One region of the Marinomonas vaga genome, then DNA from elsewhere that is predicted to be linked to it. Evidence: predicted binding sites of a transcription regulator. Region 1 holds the regulator's gene; each other region holds the start of a gene.
What was found. The regulator FNR, encoded in region 1, switches genes on or off when oxygen is low (the NO sensors DNR and NnrR bind a similar motif). The targets are predictions, from matches to a motif close to TTGATNTANATCAA.
Positions count from the first base shown of each region.

Region 1 (7,415 bases):
TTTTGTATATGTCTCCAGAGAAGTTACTACAGCCCAGTGTGTTAGGGTTGCTGCAGGATATTGAAGTGTCCTGTGTTGCCGTGGATGAAGCCCATTGTGTGCTGCGTTGGGGGCAACAGTTTCGTCCAGAATATGCCCAATTGGGTCAATTAAAGCAGGTGTTTCCTGAGACGCCTGTCATCGCATTAACGGGGACATTACTACCCTCTAAAGAAGCTGATGTGGCCCATGCTTTATCTCTGGTGTCGCCTAAGGTAATCCGTGAGAGCATTGATCGACCTAATTTACGGGTGCAAATATCGCAAAAACGTCGGGCTAAACACCAGTTGCTTGGCTTTTTAATGAAAGAAGGTCTGGCTCAACCAGGCATTGTTTATTGTCGTTCACGGCAAAAAACCGAGGACATCGCCCAATGGCTCCGTGAGCGAGGTGTCAACGCTTTAAGTTATCACGCTAATTTACCTCATGAGCAACGCATACAAGCTCACCATGGGTTTTCTACTGGAGAAGTTCAAGTACTGGTAGCGACCACTGCCTATGGTATGGGAATAGATTTGGATCATGTGCGCTTTGTGGTGCATATGGATTTGCCTCTATCACTTGAAAACTATGTACAGGAAATCGGCCGAGCTGGGCGGGATGGCCGTCAAGCTTATGCTCTTTTGTTTTACGGTCTGCAGGATATTTTGCAAGCATGGCAGTTTGTGCAACATGAAGGTGTGGGTGAAGAGGATTTTTGGGAGTTAGTCCGCTGCGTTGAGTCTTTAGGTTGCCGTCAGAGTGCCTTGTTAAAGGTCTTTAACCAAGATGACACTGAGCATTGTGGCCATTGTGATCGATGTATTAAGCAAAGTGCTCAGCATAATGTGACCGTGGCAGCGCAAAAATTACTGACTTTGGTCCATAAGACAAGAGGTCTGGCTTCTTTCTCTGTGATGATCGCAACACTTTTAGGTAAAAATAACAAAAGTGTCGCTGCTTTCGGTTTGTCTAATCATCCACTATTCGGCAGTGGCAAAAGTCTGGACGAAAGTCAGTGGAAAGGTGTTATTCGCCGTCTTTTAGCATTGAATTACATAAGAATTCATCAAACCGCTCCATTTATGATCACTATGGATGAAACCTGTCGACGGATATTAAAAGGCAGTGACCAGCTCATTCTTACGGCTGATTTCCATTATCCAGCAGTGAAAGAAAGTGATGAATTGCCTTCGTTAAATGATCGAAGTTGGAAAGGACTTATGCGATGGACTGTGGCCAATAAAATTTATGAGCATTTGTCTGATGTGCAAATTCATAAAATTTATTCCGCCCGCCCCAAAAACTACGCATCTTTAAGTCGGGTGACTGGGTTGAGTGTGCCTCAACTAGAGCAACTTAATGCAGAGGAATTGTTTGGTGAGTTCTAACCCTGCTTCAAATTGCACTGTGACACCGGCCATTCGGGCAAAAATTACGGCAAAGATTGCCCACTGCATTCAGCTTGCCGAACGCTATTTTAAGATCAAGCTTGTTGTCCCGACTTTTAACTTTAAACAAAGAGGGCGAACGGCTGGGACAGCCTATCTACAAACGAACGAAATGCGTTTTAATCTTTTCATGCTCAAGCAAGACTGTGAAAAGTTCATTGAGCAAGTAGTGCCCCATGAGGTTGCGCATCTTGTGGTGTTTCAAGTTTATGGAAGCCGGCCCAAACCCCATGGTCCTGAATGGACGGCTATCATGGAGCATTTGTTTAATGTAGAAGCGGACCGAACCCATGACTTTGACGTGCCAAGCCCTAAGCGTTTATTTATCTATCAGTGTGACTGCCAAACCCATGAATTTACCGCTCATCGTCATGGTCGAGCCAAACGAGGTACTCAGTATCTTTGTAAGCGATGTAAAGGCCATTTAGCCTTTGTTCGAGCCAAGTAAAAATGAGACAGCTTGATGCTTAGCGTTTGACCTTGTAGTAAGATAGCGCCATCTGATATACGGTACTTGTAAATGAATTCTGAATTTGATCGAAAAGAAAAACTGGAGCTAAACAAGCTGCAGAAACGTCTGCGCCGACATGTGGGGCAGGCCATCGCTGATTTCAACATGATTGAAGATGGCGACAAAGTCATGGTGTGCCTATCTGGCGGTAAAGATTCTTATACCATGCTTGATATTTTGTGTAATTTACAGCGCAGTGCGCCGATTACATTTGAAATTATCGCGGTGAACTTGGACCAAAAACAACCAGGCTTTCCAGAGCATATTCTGCCTGCTTATCTTGATGAATTGGGTGTTAATTATCATATTTTAGAGAAAGACACCTACAGCATCGTAAAAGAAGTGGTACCAGAAGGTAAAACTACTTGTGGTTTATGCTCTCGCTTACGTCGTGGTTCTTTATACGGCTTCGCAGAAGAGATTGGTGCGACTAAAATTGCTTTGGGGCATCACCGAGATGACATTTTAGAAACCATGTTTTTAAATATGTTTTTTGGTGGTAAATTGAAATCCATGCCTCCCAAGTTATTAAGTGATGACGGCAAACATATTGTGATTCGCCCCTTGGCCTACTGTAAAGAGTCAGATATTGAGGAATACTCTTTACTAAAGGCTTTCCCTATTATCCCTTGCAATCTTTGTGGGTCTCAGGAAAATCTACAGAGACAAGTTGTTAAAGAGATGTTGCAAGGTTGGGAAAAACAACACCCAGGACGATTAGACACAATGTTCTCCGCAATACAGAATGTTGTGCCATCTCATTTGGCAGATACCGAACTGTTTGATTTTAAAAGTCTTAAACAGTCGGAAGACGCTTTAAAACGTTTAAATATAATTTCGCTCTAAAAAGGATGCAGAATGTCGATTAAGAAAATACTGCCATTGGCTCTAGGTGCTGCCGTAGCCGCTCAAGCAAGCGCAAACACATTTGAAGGTTCTCTTTCAAACGAAGCGGTTAAAGCTGACGTGAGTATCGATCGAGGCTCATACTTCCTTGATGCTGGTGGTATGTACCATACCGACGACGGTAAATATGGTTACATTGGTGCCCATATTGAAGATAAAGATACAGCGAAAGATTACCCACTTCAGATTGGTATTGGGGCTCGCTTGTTGGCGGTTGATACTGAAGTAGGGGACAACGATGATGGTGTTGCAGTGGGACTAGGTGGCTTCTACCGTTACACATTCCCTAAGGCAAACCGTTTCAGCGTTTATGGCTCCCTATACTACTCTCCTCAAGTATTATCGTTCCAAAACATTGAAAACATGTACCAGGCTGAGATCCGAGGTGAGTACCGTACTTTGCGTAATGCTCTTGTGTTTGTCCGCTACGGCCTAACCAATGTCGATTTGGATGACTACTCTTCTGATGCTGAAATGAACAAAAGCATCGGAATTGGTGTGGTAACTTACTTCTAAATCCTTTTGAGAGATCAAAAAAAGGTGGCCAATGGCCACCTTTTTTATTGTCCCTAGGAAGGGAAAGCTATTCGCCTTCAAAGGCACATAATGCAAAGACAGGCACTTCAAGTTCCTGTATTTTAGCGCTACCACCTAGATCAGGAAGATCAATGATAGAGGCTACTTCTTTAATTGTAGCGCCTTGCTGACGAAGCAGAGACATGGCTGCGATCAAGGTGCCACCTGTTGCAATAAGATCATCAAACAATAGAACATTGGCGCCTTCAGATACGGCATCTTCTTGAATCTCCAGCTCTGCGCTGCCGTATTCAAGGTCATAGCTCTGGGAGATCGTTTTGCCTGGCAACTTGCCTTTTTTACGAACAAGTACCAAAGGTTTGCGTAGCTCGTAAGCCAACACAGATGCGATCAAAAAGCCTCGTGCATCAATACAAGCAATGTGAGTGATGTCTGAGTCAATGTAACGGTGAACATAGGCATCCACGACCATTCTCATCCCTTTCGGGTTGGTGAAGATGGGAGTAATGTCGCGGAAGCTGATACCTGGCTTTGGCCAGTCTTCGACCGTGCGAATCAGCGACTTAAAGTAAAAGTCATCAAAGAGCATGAAGTAAAACCTTAACTGTTTGGTTAATTAAGCGTGCTCGATCTTACCACACTCTTCCACAACACCGACAAGTTTCTCCATCTCTGGCAGATCGACAATGGTAATTTCTTTGCCGTCCACATCAATCAGCCCATTTTTTTGGAAGCGTGTCATCACACGGCTCACTGTTTCAACAGCTAATCCAAGGTAGTTACCAATCTCACTTCGTGACATGGAAAGACGGAAAGAGGTGGCAGAGTAACCGCGCTTTTTAAAACGATGGGAAAGGTTCATCAAGAATGAAGCGACTTTTTCATCCGCATTTTTCTTGCCAAGTAACACCATCATTTGTTGGTCGTCACATATCTTACGACTCATCAAACGAAAGATCTGATGTTTCAAGGACGGAATTTGCGCTGTTAATTGCTCCAAGTGAGCGAATGGAATTTCACAGACTGTCGTTGTTTCTAATGCTTTTGCAGATACAGGGTATGTGTTGTTATCAATGCCACTTAAACCCAATAATTCGCTAGGGCAATAAAACCCTGTTATTTGTTCTTCACCGGTATTAGTAATATTGAATGTCTTAAGTGTGCCAGTACGCACAGCAAACACAGAGTCGAATTCCTGACCTTGGCGAAAGAGTAATTCACCTTTTTTAAGCGGTCGCTTACGTTCAATAATCTGATCTAAGCGGTTTACGTCTTCGTCAGCCAAGGCAATTGGCAAACAAAGGGCGCTTAAACTGCAATTCTGACATTGCGATGTCAATTTACTATTGAAACGAGTATTTGCGTTGATAACAGACATTGGACTCTCCCTGAGCTCGATCGGGCGTTATTATATGACTTTAGAAAATGATGCGTTTTCGTTGATATATTGGTCAAAAGCCATGCACACACAGCGCACTAGTAATCGACCAATCTCATTAATTTGGATGGTAACGCCGTCATCACTTTTCGTGATTGTCAGGACGCCATCTTCCTCCAGCGCTGCTAGCCTGTCTAGTTCAGTTTGGAAATATTCACAAAAACTAACATTAAATTCAGACTCCACCATGCTGCTGGAAATATAGTTGTGACAAAGCAACTGCATGATCACAAAATGTCGGATACGATCGTCTTGGTGACTAATATAGCCTTTCATAATGGCTAATTGACCATTCTCAATACTGTTTTGATACAGCGAAAGATCCGTATGGTTTTGAAAGTAAGCCCCATCAATTTGACTAATACCAGAGACACCAAATGCAAGCAGGTCGGTTTCTGCGTGGGTGGTATAACCTTGGAAATTGCGTTGCATATGACCCTGCTGCTGAGCAATCGTTAGAGGGTCGCTGGGCTTAGCAAAATGATCCATGCCTATATAAACGTAGCCAGCTCCCGTGAGCTTTTCAATGGTATATTTTAATAATGTAAGTTTTTGATCGGGTGATGGTAGATCAGCATCTAGAATTCGCTTTTGTGGCGCAAATCTATTTGGTAAGTGGGCATAATTAAATACTGAGATCCTATCAGGAGATAATGCGATGACTTGATCTAAGGTTTTATCAAAACCTTCTAAAGTTTGTTTTGGTAGGCCATAAATAAGGTCAAAGTTTATGGAGCTGAAACCTAACGCTCTTATATCATTGACTACCTTGTTGACCAGATCTAATGACTGGATTCGATGAATGGCTTTTTGCACATCCGGATTAAAGTCCTGAATGCCCAGGCTGACTCGATTAAAACCAAGGTCTGCCAGTGTTTCCAGTTTGCTTCGATCAACTTCTCGCGGATCAATTTCAATGCTGAAATCTTGTGAGCCATCACGCACTAAAGTAAATGTCTCATCGATTTTTTTAAACAAGCGTCTTAGGTTGGTTTCGCTAAGAAAAGTGGGGGTGCCACCACCAAAATGGAGTTGTGTTACTGGGCGGGTTTGGTCAAGCATCAAGGAGCGAAGACGCATTTCTTCACCCAAAATCTCCACGTATTCGTTACCCTTATCATATTGCTTGGTCACAATCTTATTACAGGCGCAGTAATAGCAAAGGTGCGCACAGAAAGGCACATGAAAATACAAGCTTAAAGGCTGATTTGAGGGCGTCAACATCTTGTCGATCAGTGCCATTTTGCTGATGTTACTGTCAAATTTAGGTGCAGTGGGGTAGGACGTGTAACGTGGCCCCGCTAAATTGTATTTATGAATGAGTTGTGAATCCCAAAGCATGGAGTCTGTCCTATTAAATTTTCTAATAGGAAGTGTACTCCCATTGCATTATGGGAAACTGATATAGATCAAGCTTTGTCATTATCCACCCCTCTCTGATTAGCTTTGCAGGGCTGCGAGTGCGTTCAAGTAGGTGTGTTCATTGATGGGGCACCCTTAACAGGCTTGTTATTAAAGCTTCTGTCCTCATAATAGTGCGTCCATTCTCGGGCTTAATCGTTACAATTTGTATAGGAGATGATTGCGGCTACGTATGATTAAAGTATATGTGTTACATGGTGCTGGCGCAGGCCACAGTGGCGATTTCTTAAACGTTTTTGACCAGCAGTTAACCCAGTGTCTTGCAGTGTTTGGAGAGGTGGAAGTGATACCTTTTACCCTCGACTATATGGCTGAAATGGACTTGGGTGGAAAGCGGCGTCCTCCGCCAAATATTAATAAGCTGATTGAAGAAGCCCGTGACAAGATTCCCAAGCAAGAGCCGATTATATTGATTGGTAAGTCCATGGGGAGTCGAATCATTGCTGAACTGTGTGCAACGCACCAGGTTAAGGCCTGTGTCGCGTTAGGGTACCCATTTTACCCTCCCAAAAAACCAGAAAAAGATCGTTTATACCATCTAAAGCACTCCAAAAATGTGCCTTTCCATATTATACAAGGTACGCGAGATGGGTTAGGGAATAGGGATTGGGTAGAGCAGCAACAATTGTTACCCAATATTAATCTGCATTGGTTTGAAGGCGCTGATCACGATTTTAAACTGTTAAAGCGTTACAATATGAGTCAAGAAGAGGTCATTGAGACCTTGGTCAAGCAGACTGTGAGCTGTATTCAGTCGTCGATTTGAGGCAAATATGACAGATACCATTGAACATAAAGAAGAGCTAGATACCCAAGGGTTATATTGCCCTGAGCCAGTCATGATGCTCCATGGAGTCATACGTAAGATGGCCCCTGGAGAGGTGGTTAAGATTATTGCGACAGACCCATCAACTGAACGGGATGTGCCGAAATTTTGTAATTTCCTTGGTCATCCACTGATTAAGCAGGTGGTAGAAGGGGATCTTTACTACTATTGGGTGCAAAAGAAAAAGGCTGGTTAAACCAGCCTTTTTCTTTGGGGTATGCGAAAGTTGCTTAGGCAACGCGTAGGCGTTTGCTCTGAGCGTAATCGCCTTCAATCACTGCATGTAACTTGGCGAAACTGGTAGAA
Region 1 is NZ_AP043903.1:3,324,137-3,331,551, reverse strand. It holds gene ACZ5DR_RS15705 (RecQ family ATP-dependent DNA helicase) at 1-1,409, shown strand, start outside; gene ACZ5DR_RS15700 (SprT family zinc-dependent metalloprotease) at 1,399-1,917, shown strand; gene ttcA (tRNA 2-thiocytidine(32) synthetase TtcA) at 1,990-2,826, shown strand; gene ACZ5DR_RS15690 (YfaZ family outer membrane protein) at 2,839-3,402, shown strand; gene ACZ5DR_RS15685 (adenine phosphoribosyltransferase) at 3,470-4,012, opposite strand; gene fnr (fumarate/nitrate reduction transcriptional regulator Fnr) at 4,040-4,801, opposite strand; gene hemN (oxygen-independent coproporphyrinogen III oxidase) at 4,832-6,202, opposite strand; gene ACZ5DR_RS15670 (alpha/beta family hydrolase) at 6,456-7,049, shown strand; gene tusA (sulfurtransferase TusA) at 7,057-7,305, shown strand; gene ACZ5DR_RS15660 (CBS domain-containing protein) at 7,340-7,415, opposite strand, start outside.

Region 2 (7,415 bases), 380 kb from region 1:
TTTATTAATTGAAAACCCATTCGGACTGCTGGTGTCTGTATTGATCGGTGCGGTGGCTAGCTTGGCTGCAGTGGCGTTGCTTGGTATTTCGGGATGGTTTTTATCCGCGGCAGGTTTGGCCAGTGTTCTGGGCACCGCTTTGGTGTTTGATTTTTTCACCCCTGGAGCATCAGTGCGATTGATGGCTATCTTACGAACGGCTGGCCGTTACGGTGAGCAGGTCTTTTCCCATGATCATTTATTGGGCTTATTACGCAGTTTGCGTTTATGGGTCTGGGATCAACGGGTGAGCACTGCCCCAGGGCGTTTGCATAAGCAAACCCGCGGGGATCTGTTGCAGCGTTTAGTGGGGGATTTGGATCAGATTATTAAGTGGCCGTTGGCGGTGGTCATGCCTTGGGTTTACAGCTTCCTTGGCTGTCTTGCTTTATTAGGATTGGCTTGGTGGGTTGCGCCGGTACTGGCCATCCCCGTGGTAGTCTTTGCCCTGTTTCAATTGTTGGTTTGGCCCTGGCTGGCAAATCGTTTAGCCCTGCAGTCTGTCTATCAAATGCAAGCGCTATCGATTCACCGTCGTAGCCGTTTTATGTCCGTGTTTTCTTCTCTCATCACCTTGACTATCCGTGGCCATTGGCAAGATTACAGCAAGCGGTTGAATACCTTAGATGATCGTCAATGCACAGCTCAAGCAGTAATCCAAAGGGTAGTGAGTCGTATTAAATTGGCGATTCAGCTGACCAGTTTGGTGTTGATTGTGAGCCTTCTAGGCATGTCTCTGCAGATCGTTAACGGTGATTTAATGTTGCAGGAAACCATTGCTGGCCCTATGTTGGTCGCTTTAGTGTTAGCAGCCTTGGGGGTAAATGAATTGGTTCAGCCCATGGCTATGGCATTTTTGGCTCAGGGGCAATCTAAGGTAGGTTTGAAGCGTTTAAACCAATTACAGCCAGAGTCTAGTCGAAAAGCAGATAGCACCCAATGTACTCCTGTGACATCTCCTGCGAGTTTGCAGCTATATGATTTTTCCGGTTGTTACCCAGGTCGCGTGATGCCACCCATTTCTATGGGGGTATATGCCAATGAGCGGGTGCGCTTGTCCGGCAAGAGTGGTTCGGGAAAATCGACTTTATTAGCGGCGTTAGCAGGGGATCTTGAAAGCAAAGGGAAGGCAAAGGTTAACGGTGAATCCTTAAGTCTCTATCAGAATGAATCATGGCGTAAAAAGGTCGGGTATCTACCCCAGGAATCCATCATCTTCCAGCAAAGCTTGGCTGCCAATCTTCGTCTGGGGGCACCAAATGCCAGTGATGGTGAGTTGCTTCGAGTATTGAGTGTGATGGGTTTAAGCGAATGGGTAGCTGCTTTGCCTAATGGCTTGGATACATTGTTGGGGGCCCAAGGTCGTGATGTGTCGGGTGGTCAAGCGCGTCGTATTGCTTTGGCGCGTATCTTACTGCGTAAGGCGGATGTGCTTTTGCTGGATGAGCCTTTTGATGGCTTGGATAGGGCCAGTATTAAGCGGGTATGTGACGCCTTGAGATCTCCTGAATTCGCTCCCAACTTATTATTATATGTCAGTCATGTGGATTCAGATTTAGATGGTTATGCCACTCAAACGATTGAGTTTTAGATGGTCATTTTCGTGATGGTAGGATAAAACAAAAATGCCGAGCAGTGCTCGGCATTTTTATTGGCTATGAGGGTCTTAGGATTAAGCCTCTGCCGCTAATTCTTGGTGTTTAATATTGCGCAGCATTTGCAACATAGTGTCTTTTAGTTTTAGACGGCGTTTTTTGAATTCCTCTTCTTCCATAGTGCTCGCCAAGATGATCTCTTGTTCCATGTTGTGGATTTCATTATCTAGGTGGTGGTATTCCTCAAACAGACGCTTAAAGTGGGCATCGTTCATTTTCAGAGTATGAATTTGATCTTTGTATTCGGGTAACTCATTTACCAAGCTGTGGTTGTCTTGCAACATGATCGTTCTCCTTCATCTTTTGCTCTTTGATTCTAGATTACGCCTTCTGTGGCTAAGGTAAATTGATTTTGGTCATATCTTTGTTTGATGCAGATTATTGTCAAAGAGGGCGCATTTTTGACCATTTTTTGAGGATAGTTTATGGCATCTAGAGGGCTAATGGAGTGAGGGGTTAAAGAGAAAGCAGGATGGAAATACATAAGCCAGTCTCTAAATGAAGAGACTGGCTTATTAATCGTATGATGGCTTTGGTTAGAAAGTTAAGGTCACTCGCGGTTGAGCATCCTGGTCTTCATCGATTGTTGGTGAGCAGATAAAGATTCGACTTGATGCGATCTCATTGTCCACTAAGTAGGCTTTTAGGCTCTCTGCGCGCTCGTTAGCGATGCCATAGAGCTTATCTTCGTCACCTTCCTGTAAGTTATCGTAGGTTAGCTCTTCATCAAGATCTTTTGCCACCGCAACGCCACAGGCTCTTAGCTCTGCTTCTGGACGGTCATTCATAAGGGCGATTAGCTGGGTTAGGAAGTCTGACTGTTCGTCATTCACTTCTGTCTCACCGTATTCGAAGTTGAGAGGTTGCACCCTTAAGCGTAGTACCTGCTCTCCGGCTAATTGAGCCAATGAAATAACGTTGGCGTATGGGACAAAGGTCTGCATCACATAAATGCTAGAAGCCTTGTATAGCCCTTGACGTACAGGTAACAGGAAGAAGTTCTGCCATTGGAATTGAGGGCTGCTAATGTCCCCCTTCAATGGCAAGTCCAGCACGATATTATCGTCGCCATCTTTGAGGGCGCCCACAGCTAGGTTGAGTGGAATCGCACCAGCTTTTAACACAGTGTTGCTGTCTTTTTTGCCCCCCAAATCAAACTGACGCAAGACGATGTGGCTATTACCGTTGAGCTGGCCTTGGTTGGCAGTGACGTTAAGATCCATGTTCAACTGCCCTGAGGCGATATTGTAGCCCAGTACATTTGCAACATACGGAGAAATGGGAGGCAGCTCTACTTCACGGACTTTGGCCTTAGCGTCCATGGTGAGTTTAGCGGCTGTGGGCTCGATCGTTAGATTACCATCAAGGCTGGCGTAGCGTCCGTTACGGGCTTTGAGTACCACATAGGTTTGTGCACCGTCGTCACGGGTATTAAGGTTATCGACAGTTAGCTCGTCAATGGTCAGATCCCGTTTGAGAGTGGGGACTATGCTCCGATCCACGAGGGTCATGGTGGATTCTGGGGATAGAATGATCTTACCTATGACCACATAGAAGTCTGGTGTGGTTTCCTTGGAAGGGCTGACTTCTGAGTTGTTTGTTTCGCTTTCGGTACCCGTGCCTGAGACTTCTTCGGTGGAGGCTACATCAGATGATTTAACTGAGCTTGGCAGAATGAGATTCTCAATGCGCTGGTTCTCTGCCAGTACTAGGTTGCTGGCAAGTTTATCCACTACGAGGCTAGCAATTTCAATACCTTCGGGGCGTAGAGCAATACGATTTATATCCAGCTGATCAAAGGTCGCAAGGGCCGGTAATTCACTTTCAGTATTGGGTTGAGATGCCACAAATTGCTGTAACTTGAAGGAATTTACGTCGGCAGAAATGTCCGTACCATTCACAGATAAAGCGGGGTTATCCAAAGCCAGTTCATCCCAGCTTGTCAAAGTGCTGCCATCGGCTAACTCTACATTCACTGTGCTTATGTTGAGGGTGTTATCTGAGGTGTTGATGTGAGTTGCTTGGTCAGATGTTCCGAGTTCTATTTTTAACTCATTTGAGGAAAACACCAACTCATCCATGATGCCTTCTAAGGTATCGGATTGGGACACAGATAAAGCGCTCATATCAATGCTGTTTGCGGTGTTATTTATCGCTGTTTGTTCCCCCTGTTGGAGGAAGTCCAATGAATTATTGAGGGTCAGACTTTCTAAACTCACGTCTGTATCAGGTTGATTGTTTGGCAGTTGTGTTAGGGACGCCTTGAGGTTGGATAATTGAAGTCCCGATTTCCCTGATAAGGCAGTACTGTCACCACCAAGTTGAGCCGCCATGTTATTTAGGGACCAATCTAAACGGTCTAAGGAGATGTCTTGGGCATCGGATTGGTAAGCGACACCCCCTAGCTGAAGCTGGGTCTTATCCCCTTGCAGCGTTAACTCTTGAGTACCAGATAAGCTACCTGAGAAGGCTGTATTTAAGGCCAGTGAGTCTAGGTTAGCTGCTTGATCAGGTTGCTTGCTTTGACTGTCCGCTGTCATCAGGGAGCCTTTGAACCCCTGCGTATCGAGGGCAAGCTCGGTATTGAAATTTTGACCTTCGTCAGACTGAGTCACTTGTGTGTTTAGAAGATTTAAAGTCAGCGCACTTAATTGTGCTGTCCCTGAGTTTGCCCCAAGATTAAGCTCTGTTAATGCTAATTCAAAAGAGTCGGTGGCGATCTGTTGTTCCGTTTCATTTGCTTTTAAGGCGACAGGCGATGAAAAACTCAGCCGGCCTAAGCTTGCGGATTCTCCTTTGGCTGTCTCCGCCGTAAGGTTGTCGCTGGTTAAAGACAAGGTGCTTTGGCCTTCTCCTTGTTGGCTGTCCGTATTGAATTTAAAACCAAGGTTGGCCAGCTCTGCTTTTAGGGTGCCAAGGCTTAGTTTGTTGCCATTCACTGTTCCTTGTAATTCTTGGGTTTCCAGTTGGCTAGCGGTATTGGCAAGTTCGATATCAGCACCGACTTTTTTAAGTTCGGTTTGACCATTGAATGCAAGAGACTTGGTGCTTAGAGATTGCTCCCCTGAGCGTATGGAAAGTCCTTTGATATCTAAGGCTGCCTTTCCTTTGACGGATAAGTTTCGGCTGCCCGTTCCTTCGACTTGGATGTTTTCCACTCGGGTGTTTAGGTTTGTCCACCCCAGCTCTTGGTTGACTTGGGTCAGGGCCGTGTTGCCACTAGATACTTGCAGTAAGGGCGCCATAAGTGAAAATTGTGGCGTATCTTGATAACGATAAATGACATTGGTTGAGCCTGCGACCTGTACGTCTGAAGCTGTACCCACTTCCATGCCTTTGGGCACGAAGTTTTGAATATCACTGGTGGATAAAGACAGGGATTTTAAGTCTAAATAGGTATCTATCTCTGAGCCGTTGGCTTTTACTTCGCCTGCAGCAATTAATTGAGCTTGGTTGAGACCTGCTTCGATGGCCAATTGCCCCATCCAGTCGTCCATATTATGGGAGACTTCGATCACGTTGAGGGAGTTTAGGTAGAAGGTATCTTCACCACGCTCAGTTCGATAGCGCACACTGATGTCTTGCATTTGAGCATCATAAATGAAAAAAGTCGGAATAGACTGCTCGTTTTCTGGCTCTGCCGTCTCTGCTGGGGCTTCTGCCTTTTTGTCTGTGTTTTGTGGAAGAGACAGGCCAGCGATTGTCATGACACCATTTTGGTTTTCTACCTGTGTGTCTAGCCCGTTCACTTCAACATGGTTTACATGGAATTCACCTTTTAACAGAGGCATAAAATCAAGGCCAATGCTGGCATGATTAAGAGTGAAGAGAGGGATGCTGTCTTTGAGAAGCTTTACATCACCAAGCTCTAACCCAATTGGGAAAATATTGGGGTTGATGGTGTCCGCAGAAAAGGACACATCGTGCTGTTGAGTATACCGATTAACGAACCACTTGGTGGCGGTAGGGATCAGGTTCCAAATTAAGGTAACGAATGTCAGAAGGATAAAAAGCGTGATTAAGGTACGTTTTTGCCATGGTTTCATGGCATGTTCAGTATGAGTCGTCATGGTATCCCTTGTGTCGTCAATCTATTCTTTGCGAAGGGGCATTCGCAGTAAATGGATGCTAACAGCGGCGCCAATCACACACAGACCAATGGTTGCCCAAAAGCGCCCAACAATGAACATGGAAAGTAGCATTCCAGCCCACATGAAAATCAGCGCTCGGTTTCTGGCCTTTTTAGGAATGCCCTGATCAGATTGCCAATCGTTAACAATGGGACCAAAGTATTTATGATTGAGTAGCCAATGATGGAAACGTTCAGAAGATTTAGAGAAACACCACGCAGATAATAAAACCAAAGGCGTGGTAGGTAACAGGGGTAGGAAAATCCCAATAATCCCCGTGATCAGAGATATCCATCCCAATGTAAGTAATGCAACTCGTTTGCCTACCATGCGTTTGCTCTCTACAAGTGATGCCTCATCACTGTCGGTCCCACAGTGATACTTATTGATACATCAAAATACCGCAACCAATGAATCTGTAACTAATATGGATTCAATAAAGAACTCAGTTATGGGAGTCCATGGCAGCGAAGGCGGATTCCATGCTGTCCGCTTGGTCATCGGTCACCAAACTCCAGCCCCCCAAACGTTTCCAGCGATTAACGATTTCGCAGAAAAGCTCAGCGGTTTTCTCCGTATCGTACTGGGCCGAGTGTGCTTTAGAGTTACTGAACTCAATGCCTGCCACCTGACATGCTTTGGCCAAAACGGTTTGCCCAAAAGCCAAGCCAGATAAAGACGCCGTGTCAAAGCTTGAAAATGGATGGAAAGGGTTGCGCTTGATTTCACAGCGTTCAATGGCTGCGTTCAAGAAACCGTGGTCAAACGCTGCGTTGTGACCCACTAAAATGGCACGTTTACAGCCGGTAGATTTTAGTTCTTTGCGGACCTTGGTAAACATTTGGTTGATGGCTTCTTTTTCCACCATGTCATCTCGGTCTGGAGCGAACGGATCAATACCTGTAAAGTCCAGTGCTTCTTTTTCAAGGTTTGCCCCTTCAAAAGGCTTTACCTTAAATTCAATGGTCTCGTGGATGTACAACTCGCCGTTTTCGTCCATTCTTAGGATGCTCGCGGCAAATTCGAGTAAAGCATCTGTTTTTGCATTAAAGCCTGCGGTCTCGACGTCGATAACTACAGGTAGGAATCCGCGGAATCGGTCTTTGATTTCGTGATTTGACAAAAGAGAATCCTTAATTCTGCCACTTGCTCAGAAAATTATGGGTAGATACCATCGGATGATAACATACATGCTAAGCCTAGAACGAGAACTGTTAACTTTGAAAGCCTCACATCTCATTACGACCTTGTTCGTTACGTCGAGCCTTATGTTCGCATCCCAAAGCATGGCTGTGACGCGTTTTGAGTCTCAGATCGAAAACTCCCAATGGTCCCTTTCTGGAGACATCTTTGCTTGCAAGTTGGTTCACCCTGTACCGCATTTTGGTGAAGGGGAGTTTATCAAGGAAGCAGGGGAGCCCATGAAGTTTATCCTGCACCCAGAAAACGAGAAGCTTGGGCCAGGGCAAGTGTTTATTATTTCCCAAGCGCCCAGTTGGATGCCGGGGCTGTCCCCTAAGACTCTTGATGTGATGCCGTACCCAGGTTACGGGTTAACGGTTGAAGTAGGGGGCAAGGTGGCAGAGCAAAT
Region 2 is NZ_AP043903.1:3,704,478-3,711,892, reverse strand. It holds gene ACZ5DR_RS17425 (amino acid ABC transporter ATP-binding/permease protein) at 1-1,630, shown strand, start outside; gene ACZ5DR_RS17420 (YdcH family protein) at 1,712-1,978, opposite strand; gene ACZ5DR_RS17415 (DUF748 domain-containing protein) at 2,231-5,764, opposite strand; gene ACZ5DR_RS17410 (YbaN family protein) at 5,786-6,154, opposite strand; gene rnt (ribonuclease T) at 6,270-6,947, opposite strand; gene ACZ5DR_RS17400 (flagellar protein MotY) at 7,093-7,415, shown strand, end outside.
Region 2: a site for FNR is predicted at 2,063-2,076, ahead of ACZ5DR_RS17420 (YdcH family protein). Genes of this name have one in related genera too.

Region 3 (7,415 bases), 290 kb from region 1:
CGGTTTCAGGACGGTTAGCAGGCGTTGCTAGCAGCTCCACATAGGAGACCTTGCCGCTGGCCCAGAATAACAAACCCAGCGATACCACCAATAATAAAGGTGCAGACAAGGTTTCTAACCACTTAATGGAATTAGCCCCTTTCAGTACCACCAAGACATTCAACAACCAAAAAATGAAGAAACCAATGACTTCCCCGACGCCCCCTAAACTCGCCCAAGCAGAAGAGATCGATGAGAGAAATAGATGAATAGCCAGACCGCCAAACATGGTCTGAATACCAAACCAACCACAGGCCACCAAACCACGAACCATACAAGGAATGTTCGACCCTTTTATACCAAATGAAGAACGGAGCATGACAGGGAATGGAATGCCGTATTTCGTCCCTGCAAAAGCGTTTAAGGTTAATGGAATCAGCACGACTATATTGGCGATCAAAATCGTCACCAAGGCTTCCACCACAGACAAACCAAAATAGTTGGTTAAAATCCCCCCCAACGTATAAGTCGGCACACAGATAGCAATCCCTACCCACAAGGCAGCGATATTAAATTTCCCCCAGGTTCGTTCAGATACTTTCGTCGGCGCCAAATCCTCATTGAAATTGTTACTCGACTTTAGATCTTCCCCGACTTCTAACTCGTAAAACTCATCAATCTTTTTCATGCTTGAATTCATTTCTAGGTCCTCATTGACTAAGAAAACAGTTTTAGTTAATCACTCGTTTCATCCACGTATTGCACAAACATGACTTTGTTTTTATTAAGATTTCAGAGGTTTGTTTGGTTATCGTTGAGCCATACAAAAATCACTTTGTTAGCTCAGACTTTGGTATTTGCGATTGAAATACACCAAATTAGTCGCGGCTTCGGCTAAGCCCACCGCCACCACTTCGCAAAAAAACACTTCGTGAGTGCCGACCGTATTGCGCGACGCAATGCGACAATCAAACACGGTAGCACTGGCGGTCAATGACGGAGCGCCAGTGACCATAGGCTGCCACTGGGTCTGGGCAAAGCGCTCGGCTTGACTGAGCTTACTGGCAAAGGTGCCAGAAACTTCGTCTTGCCCAGCCCCAAGCACATTGACACAAAGGTGTTCCGCCTGATCAAAGGCTGAATACACCGAAGAAGAACGGTTCAAACACACCAAAAGTGTCGGTGGCGTATCGGTCACACTGGTCACCGCCGTCGCGGTAAAGCCAACAGGTCCCCCGTCTGTCATGGTAGTGATCACGTTGACGGACGCCCCTAATCGAGACATCCCTTCACGAAACAGCTTGGAGACATCTTCTCCCTTTAGTGACGGATCAAATGCAAAAGCGTTTACAGCCGATTCCCTTTGGGCTGTGGTGGATTCTTTAAAATGTGGTTTTGAATAGGTTGCAGAATCAGACATATGGTCAGATCTCCTCTGAATCTAGATTTGCTTTATATAAGGACGGTGCAAGTGGCGCTTTGCTCATCTCAGTGGTCGTGAACAATTCTTCGCCCCTAACGCAAAGCATCGTAAAACGTTTCGAGTAGTTGATTAAAAGCCTCAGGCTCAGTCACATTGCAGCCGTGACCACCGTGCTCTAACAGATACAGACTTGAATGGGTCAAAGTCTTGTCCAGCTCCAAGGAGCAAGAATACGGCACCAGCAAATCGTCTTTGGTGGCCACTAGCCCAACCGGGCACGTCACAGATGGTAAAGACTGAGACACATCAAAGGCTTCAATGGCCGCGATCCGCGTCAGCAAGTTGTCTTCGCTAAAATCAGAAGACAGTAAATGGTCTAATTCGCGATCCAGCAGGGCCCGATTGGTTTTCATCCACTCTGATGGGTACAAAAACAACGGCTGGGCTTTGAGGTACATGGCCAAACCGGATTGCTTAAGAATGGACTGACGAATCTCAAAACAGCGTTTAGTGTGATCATCGGTTTTCGCCCAAGCATTGATCAGCAACAGACTCGCCACCTTCTCAGGGCTTTGAATCGCCAGTTGTAAGCCCATCAAGCCCCCCAAGGCATGACCTAGGATGTGGGCGCGTTCGGTTTCCGTCTGCGCCATGACGGTTTCAATCTCTGCCGCCATCTGAGCCATGTTGTAGCCTTCAGGCAAAGTGCCCATACTTTTCCCAGTGCCATAGTGATCATAAATAATGACCTTGAAGCGCTTCGCCAGCTCAGGCACTTGCGCCTGCCAATAATGGTGAGAACCACCCAGCCCCGAGGAGAGTAAAATCGCCTCGGAGTGAGCAGGATCACCATGGATTTCGTAATACATGGTCTTCCCTGCCTTGCTCTGGATTAGTCTTTGCCAACGTGAGCAATGGAAGCGATCTCAACCAGGGCCGCTTCTTTTACTAAGCCACATTGAATGCAGTAACGGGCAGGTTTTTCACCGGGAAAAAACTCCGCATAGACTTGGTTAATGGCAGCGTAATCGCCCCAGTCTTTGATCATAATCATGTTGAAGGTCACATCTGCCATGGTGCCTCCCGCTTCTTCCACCACGCCTTTGATGGTTTCCAAAACGTGTCGAGTTTGCGCACTGGCATCCCCCGGAAAAACCACGTTGTTATCACTATCAAACGGCAAGGTGCCCGACACATAAACAATGCCGTCCGCCATTGTCCCAGGGACAAAAGGTGCAATAGGTGTTCCGGTTCCTTTTGGCATTACAGTTTGCTTTGGCATACATGATTCCTTATTCAGAGAGAGCGTTACGGTAGTCTTCTAGGCTGGCAACCCAACCAAAAAACGTGCTGATGTTTTTAAGGGCGGCGTCATGGGCAGACTGAGGCCCAGCGGGATAGGTCGCATCGGACAGGGCGATACCAAAATATTCCAAGTGAAAACCATCACGCAGAGTCGACTCCACACAGACATTGGTAGCGATCCCCGTGAACACGAGATTACGAATCCCCCGCGCACGGAGCATGCTGTCTAGGTTAGTGTTAAAAAAGCCGCTGTAGCGGGTTTTCGGGATAATCCAATCCCCTTCCTGAGGTGTGAGTTCATCCACCAAGGCATAATCCCACCCGCCCTTTGCTAAGAATCGGCCTTCAAGTTCGGGCTTCTTACGCATGGTTTTTAAGGCATTAGACTTATGCCAGTTAGGAGAGCCTTCGCCCCCCGCTTCCACATATTTTGGGTCCCAGCCATTTTGCAAAAACACCACTTGGATGCCTGCTTTGCGGGACAACTCAATGGCCGTATTAATGTTTTTCACCACTGGTGCGGTGGCCGACACATCAAACCCCGCCAGATCCAAATAGCCCTCGATGGTGGTGTAGGCATTCTGCATATCCACCACGATCAAGGCCGTTTCGCTGGGCTTGATGGCAATGGCTTCCGGCTCAGCGTTAATCTGCTTGCTCGTATCCGCACCGGTATTTAAGGCGTACCCTGACATCATGCGGCGTACTCCCCTTCCACAGTCACGTGCTGGCGGGTTTTCATTAATGGCTGAATGCGCTCGCCAAAGGCCGTCACACCTTCAACAAAGTGATCAAAGGTCAACAACACACCGCCAGTCCCTTGCACTTCTGCCACTTCGTCCAGTAGCTTTGCTACGGTTTCGTAGGAGCCCACCAAGGTGCCCATATTGATATTGACCGCCGAAGTCGGATCAGACATTTGACGCACATTGGTATCAGAACCTGAGGTTTTGTCTTTGGCAGCCTGAACCCCCAACCACTCCAGTGCCTCGTCGTCTTTGCCTTCTTTATAGCTTTCCCACTTTGCGCGAGCCGCCTCATCGGTTTCATCAGCGATCACCATAAAGAGCACAAAAGCACTCACATCACGACCAGTCTTTTCGGTGGCACCTTTAAGACGATTTATCGCAGGCTCAAAGGCTTGTGGTGTGTTGACCCCTTTGCCAAAGATAAAGTTGTAGTCAGCAAATTTGGCCGAAAACGCCATGCCCGCATCACTGGAGCCGGCACAAATGATCTTCATTCTCTCCTGTGGCTGAGGACTGACTCGGCAGTCTTCCATGGTGAAATGATCCCCTTTGAAATCCGACTTGCCTTCGTCCCACAGGTCACGCAACACCTGAGCATACTCAGAGAGATAGTCATAACGGGAACCAAAAAACTCATCCCCTGGCCATAACCCCATTTGTGAGTACTCAGGTTTTTGCCAGCCAGTCACAAGGTTCACACCAAAGCGACCATGGGAAATGGAATCAATAGTGGACGCCATACGCGCCACAATCGCAGGGGGCAATGTTAGGGTCGCCGCGGTAGCGAAAAGTTTGATTTTAGAGGTGGCAGCAGCCAAACCCGCCATTAGGGTGAAAGACTCTAAGTTGTGATCCCAAAACTCTGTTTTACCACCAAATCCACGCAACTTAATCATGGATAAAGCGAAGTCCAGACCGTAGTGCTCAGCGCGCAAAACAATCTCTTTATTGAGATCAAATGTCGGCATGTACTGAGGTGCATTTTCAGAGATCAGCCAGCCATTATTTCCAATCGGGATAAAAACACCAATTTGCATAAAAACTCCTTTTATCTTTCAAAATATCTATCTGCTCACTTTTTGATCTATATCAAGAAAGATGCCAAAAAAGTTTTACTTATATTTAACAATCACTTAGCTAAAAACAGCCTAAAGTTTTCAGACCAATTGGTCTGTTTTGAACCATCTAGAATGGTGCAACCTTTTTTCATCATGCACTTAAATCGAACAAAAAGTGCACACAAAGACACACTTGACCATGACCAAACGTCATAAAATGGATTCAAAATCACACCTTTCTAAACAAGGAAATTTGAACGAAAACACGATGGAAGAGTGATCTAACTGAGAGACATGACTGACAAGGCAACCAAGTTAGTCACACATGCCCTAGCAAGTGGTACAATCTCAGCAACTGCTCTTGATGAATTAAAGAGTTCCCTGAAAGGACGTAGCGTTTTCAATGACAAAAACTGACATCTCTCTGAAAGACACCAAGGTTCAACCCCTAAAAAAGCCTCGTACCGAGACCGAACCAGGTGCCCGTAGACGTAAAAAGTTTGATGACAAAAGACAGTTTATTTTAGAAACGGCGTTATCCGTCTTCTCTACCTACGGCTTTCACGGAACGACCATTGAGCAAATCGCCAATACTGCGGACATCTCTAAAACCAACCTATTTTACTACTTCAGCAACAAAGAAGCCCTGTATCTCACCATCTTAGAGAACATCCTTAACGACTGGCTGAAGCCTATTGCCGTGTTTGAAGAAATGGACGACCCAGAAGAAGTCCTAAAAAACTACATTCGCCTGAAGCTAGAGCTGTCACGGGATCAACCGGAGGCGTCACGTCTGTTCTGCCTTGAGATCATCCAAGGGGCACCGATTCTCAAAGGCTATCTTGAAAACGAGCTAAAGAGCCTGTTGCAAGACAAAACCAAGGTCATCGAAAGCTGGATTAAAAAAGGCAAGATCAAACCCATTAGCCCGATCCAACTGATCTTCTTCATCTGGTCCACCACCCAGCACTTTGCCGACTTCAACGTGCAGGTCAAAGCCATCACAGGCAAAGACCTATCGAATAAGAAATTCTTCGAAGAAACCTGTACCTCGATCCAACAATTAATCATTGATGGATTAAAGCGTCCAAGGCTTTAGGTTGGCGACCTGACCACCTATTTCACTTTACCTATAAAATGAAACCTCACTATCCTAAGGATTATGGTTTCCATTTTTCTCTGTCATTAAAGGAATGTCATGAAAACCCCAAAAAGGCTGCAACCACTGATTGAAGACGGACTCATCGACGAAGTGATTAGCCAACTTATGAGCGGTAAAGAAGCCACCGTTTACATGGTCCGCTGTGGGTCTGACATCCGCTGTGCCAAGGTGTATAAAGAGGTTAACAAACGCAGCTTTAAACAAGCAGTGCAATACCGTGAAGGCCGTAAAGTGCGGAATAGCCGCCAAGCTCGCGCCATGGCAAAAGGCTCCAAATACGGTCGCGAAGAGCAAGAATCCCTCTGGCACAACGCCGAAGTCGATGCTCTATACAAGCTGGCCCAGGCGCACGTGCGGGTGCCTCAGCCCTATGGCTGCTTTGATGGGGTCTTGCTAATGGAGCTGATTACCGACGCAGACGGCGATGTAGCACCGCGCTTAAACGATGTGACGCTCACCCAAGAACAAGCCCTCGAACACCACACCCAGATCATCCGAGATGTGGTACGCATGCTGTGCGCTGGCTTGGTACACGGCGACCTATCGGAATTCAACGTACTTGTGGATCAAGATGGTCCCGTGATCATAGACCTGCCCCAAGCAGTGGATGCTGTCGCCAACAACCATGCTGAATGGATGCTAGAGCGTGACGTCAACAATATGCGGGATTACTACGGTCAATTCGCCCCAGAGCTGCTCACCACCCAATACGCCAAAGAGATATGGGACATCTACGAATCCGGCAAACTTAAACCAGATACCGAACTCACAGGTCATTTTGATGAGCCAACGGAAGCGGCGGATGTGGATGCCGTCTTGGTAGAGATTCAAGAAGCCTTTGAAGAAGAGCAAGCAAGGTTGAGACGCATAAAGGGAGACGAGGAAGATTGAGAGAGGTTGCGAGGGATTAAGAGAGATTGAGAGTTTCAGCTTGAGTTATCGTCTCAAGCTGAAAGTTATACTCGTCTGCTCCCGCTTGTTTTCTATTGAGCCGACTGAATCGCGGGAATGATATCTTCGCTCAACATACGATGCAGTGAGTCACGATACCCTGTGCGACCAGAAGGCAAATTTTCCTGAGACGTAATGGCCACGGTGAGCTCTAAGTCCGGCAATACATAAATCATCTGACCGCCATAGCCCCAACCATAATAGCCCTGCACGCCAGCAAAAGGCTGCATAAACCAGCCGTAACCATAGAGCCCACGATGAAAACGAGACTGAGTTCTTGGCGTCCAACTTTGCTCTATCCATTCTTCTGACAGTATCCGTTTACCGGCTTTTGTGACACCACCTCGACGGTACAACTCACCAAAGGCCAATAATGATGCGGGCGTCATGCCCACTTGATTACCGCCCATTGGAATCCCTTGGGGGTCAGTCTCCCAACTTTGTATTTGCACACCAGAATCTTGAAACCAGTCATTGGCGAGCTGATAAGTATGTCGCCCACTTTGTCCCATAATGATGGCCGATAGCACATGGGTATTCCCGGTGGAATATTGCATATTCCTGCCGACCTCCTCTACAAAAGGTCGGTTCAACACATTCTTCACCCAATTATCACTGGTGACCCAAGCACCATAATTACGACCAGACGTACGCTCCAATCCAGCTTGCATAGACAGCAAATGACCAATGGTAATCTCTTTTAAACGGGGATCAGGATCACTCGGAACCTGATCCGGCAGTAACGCCGCCACAGATTGATCCACACCATCCAGCACACCACGATCAAT
Region 3 is NZ_AP043903.1:3,616,605-3,624,019, forward strand. It holds gene ACZ5DR_RS16990 (NCS1 family nucleobase:cation symporter-1) at 1-679, opposite strand, end outside; gene ACZ5DR_RS16995 (flavin reductase) at 818-1,399, opposite strand; gene rutD (pyrimidine utilization protein D) at 1,495-2,271, opposite strand; gene rutC (pyrimidine utilization protein C) at 2,295-2,684, opposite strand; gene rutB (pyrimidine utilization protein B) at 2,695-3,405, opposite strand; gene rutA (pyrimidine utilization protein A) at 3,402-4,493, opposite strand; gene rutR (HTH-type transcriptional regulator RutR) at 4,918-5,613, shown strand; gene ACZ5DR_RS17025 (PA4780 family RIO1-like protein kinase) at 5,713-6,567, shown strand; gene ACZ5DR_RS17030 (serine hydrolase domain-containing protein) at 6,660-7,415, opposite strand, start outside.
Region 3: a site for FNR is predicted at 4,536-4,549, ahead of rutA (pyrimidine utilization protein A). Genes of this name have one in related genera too.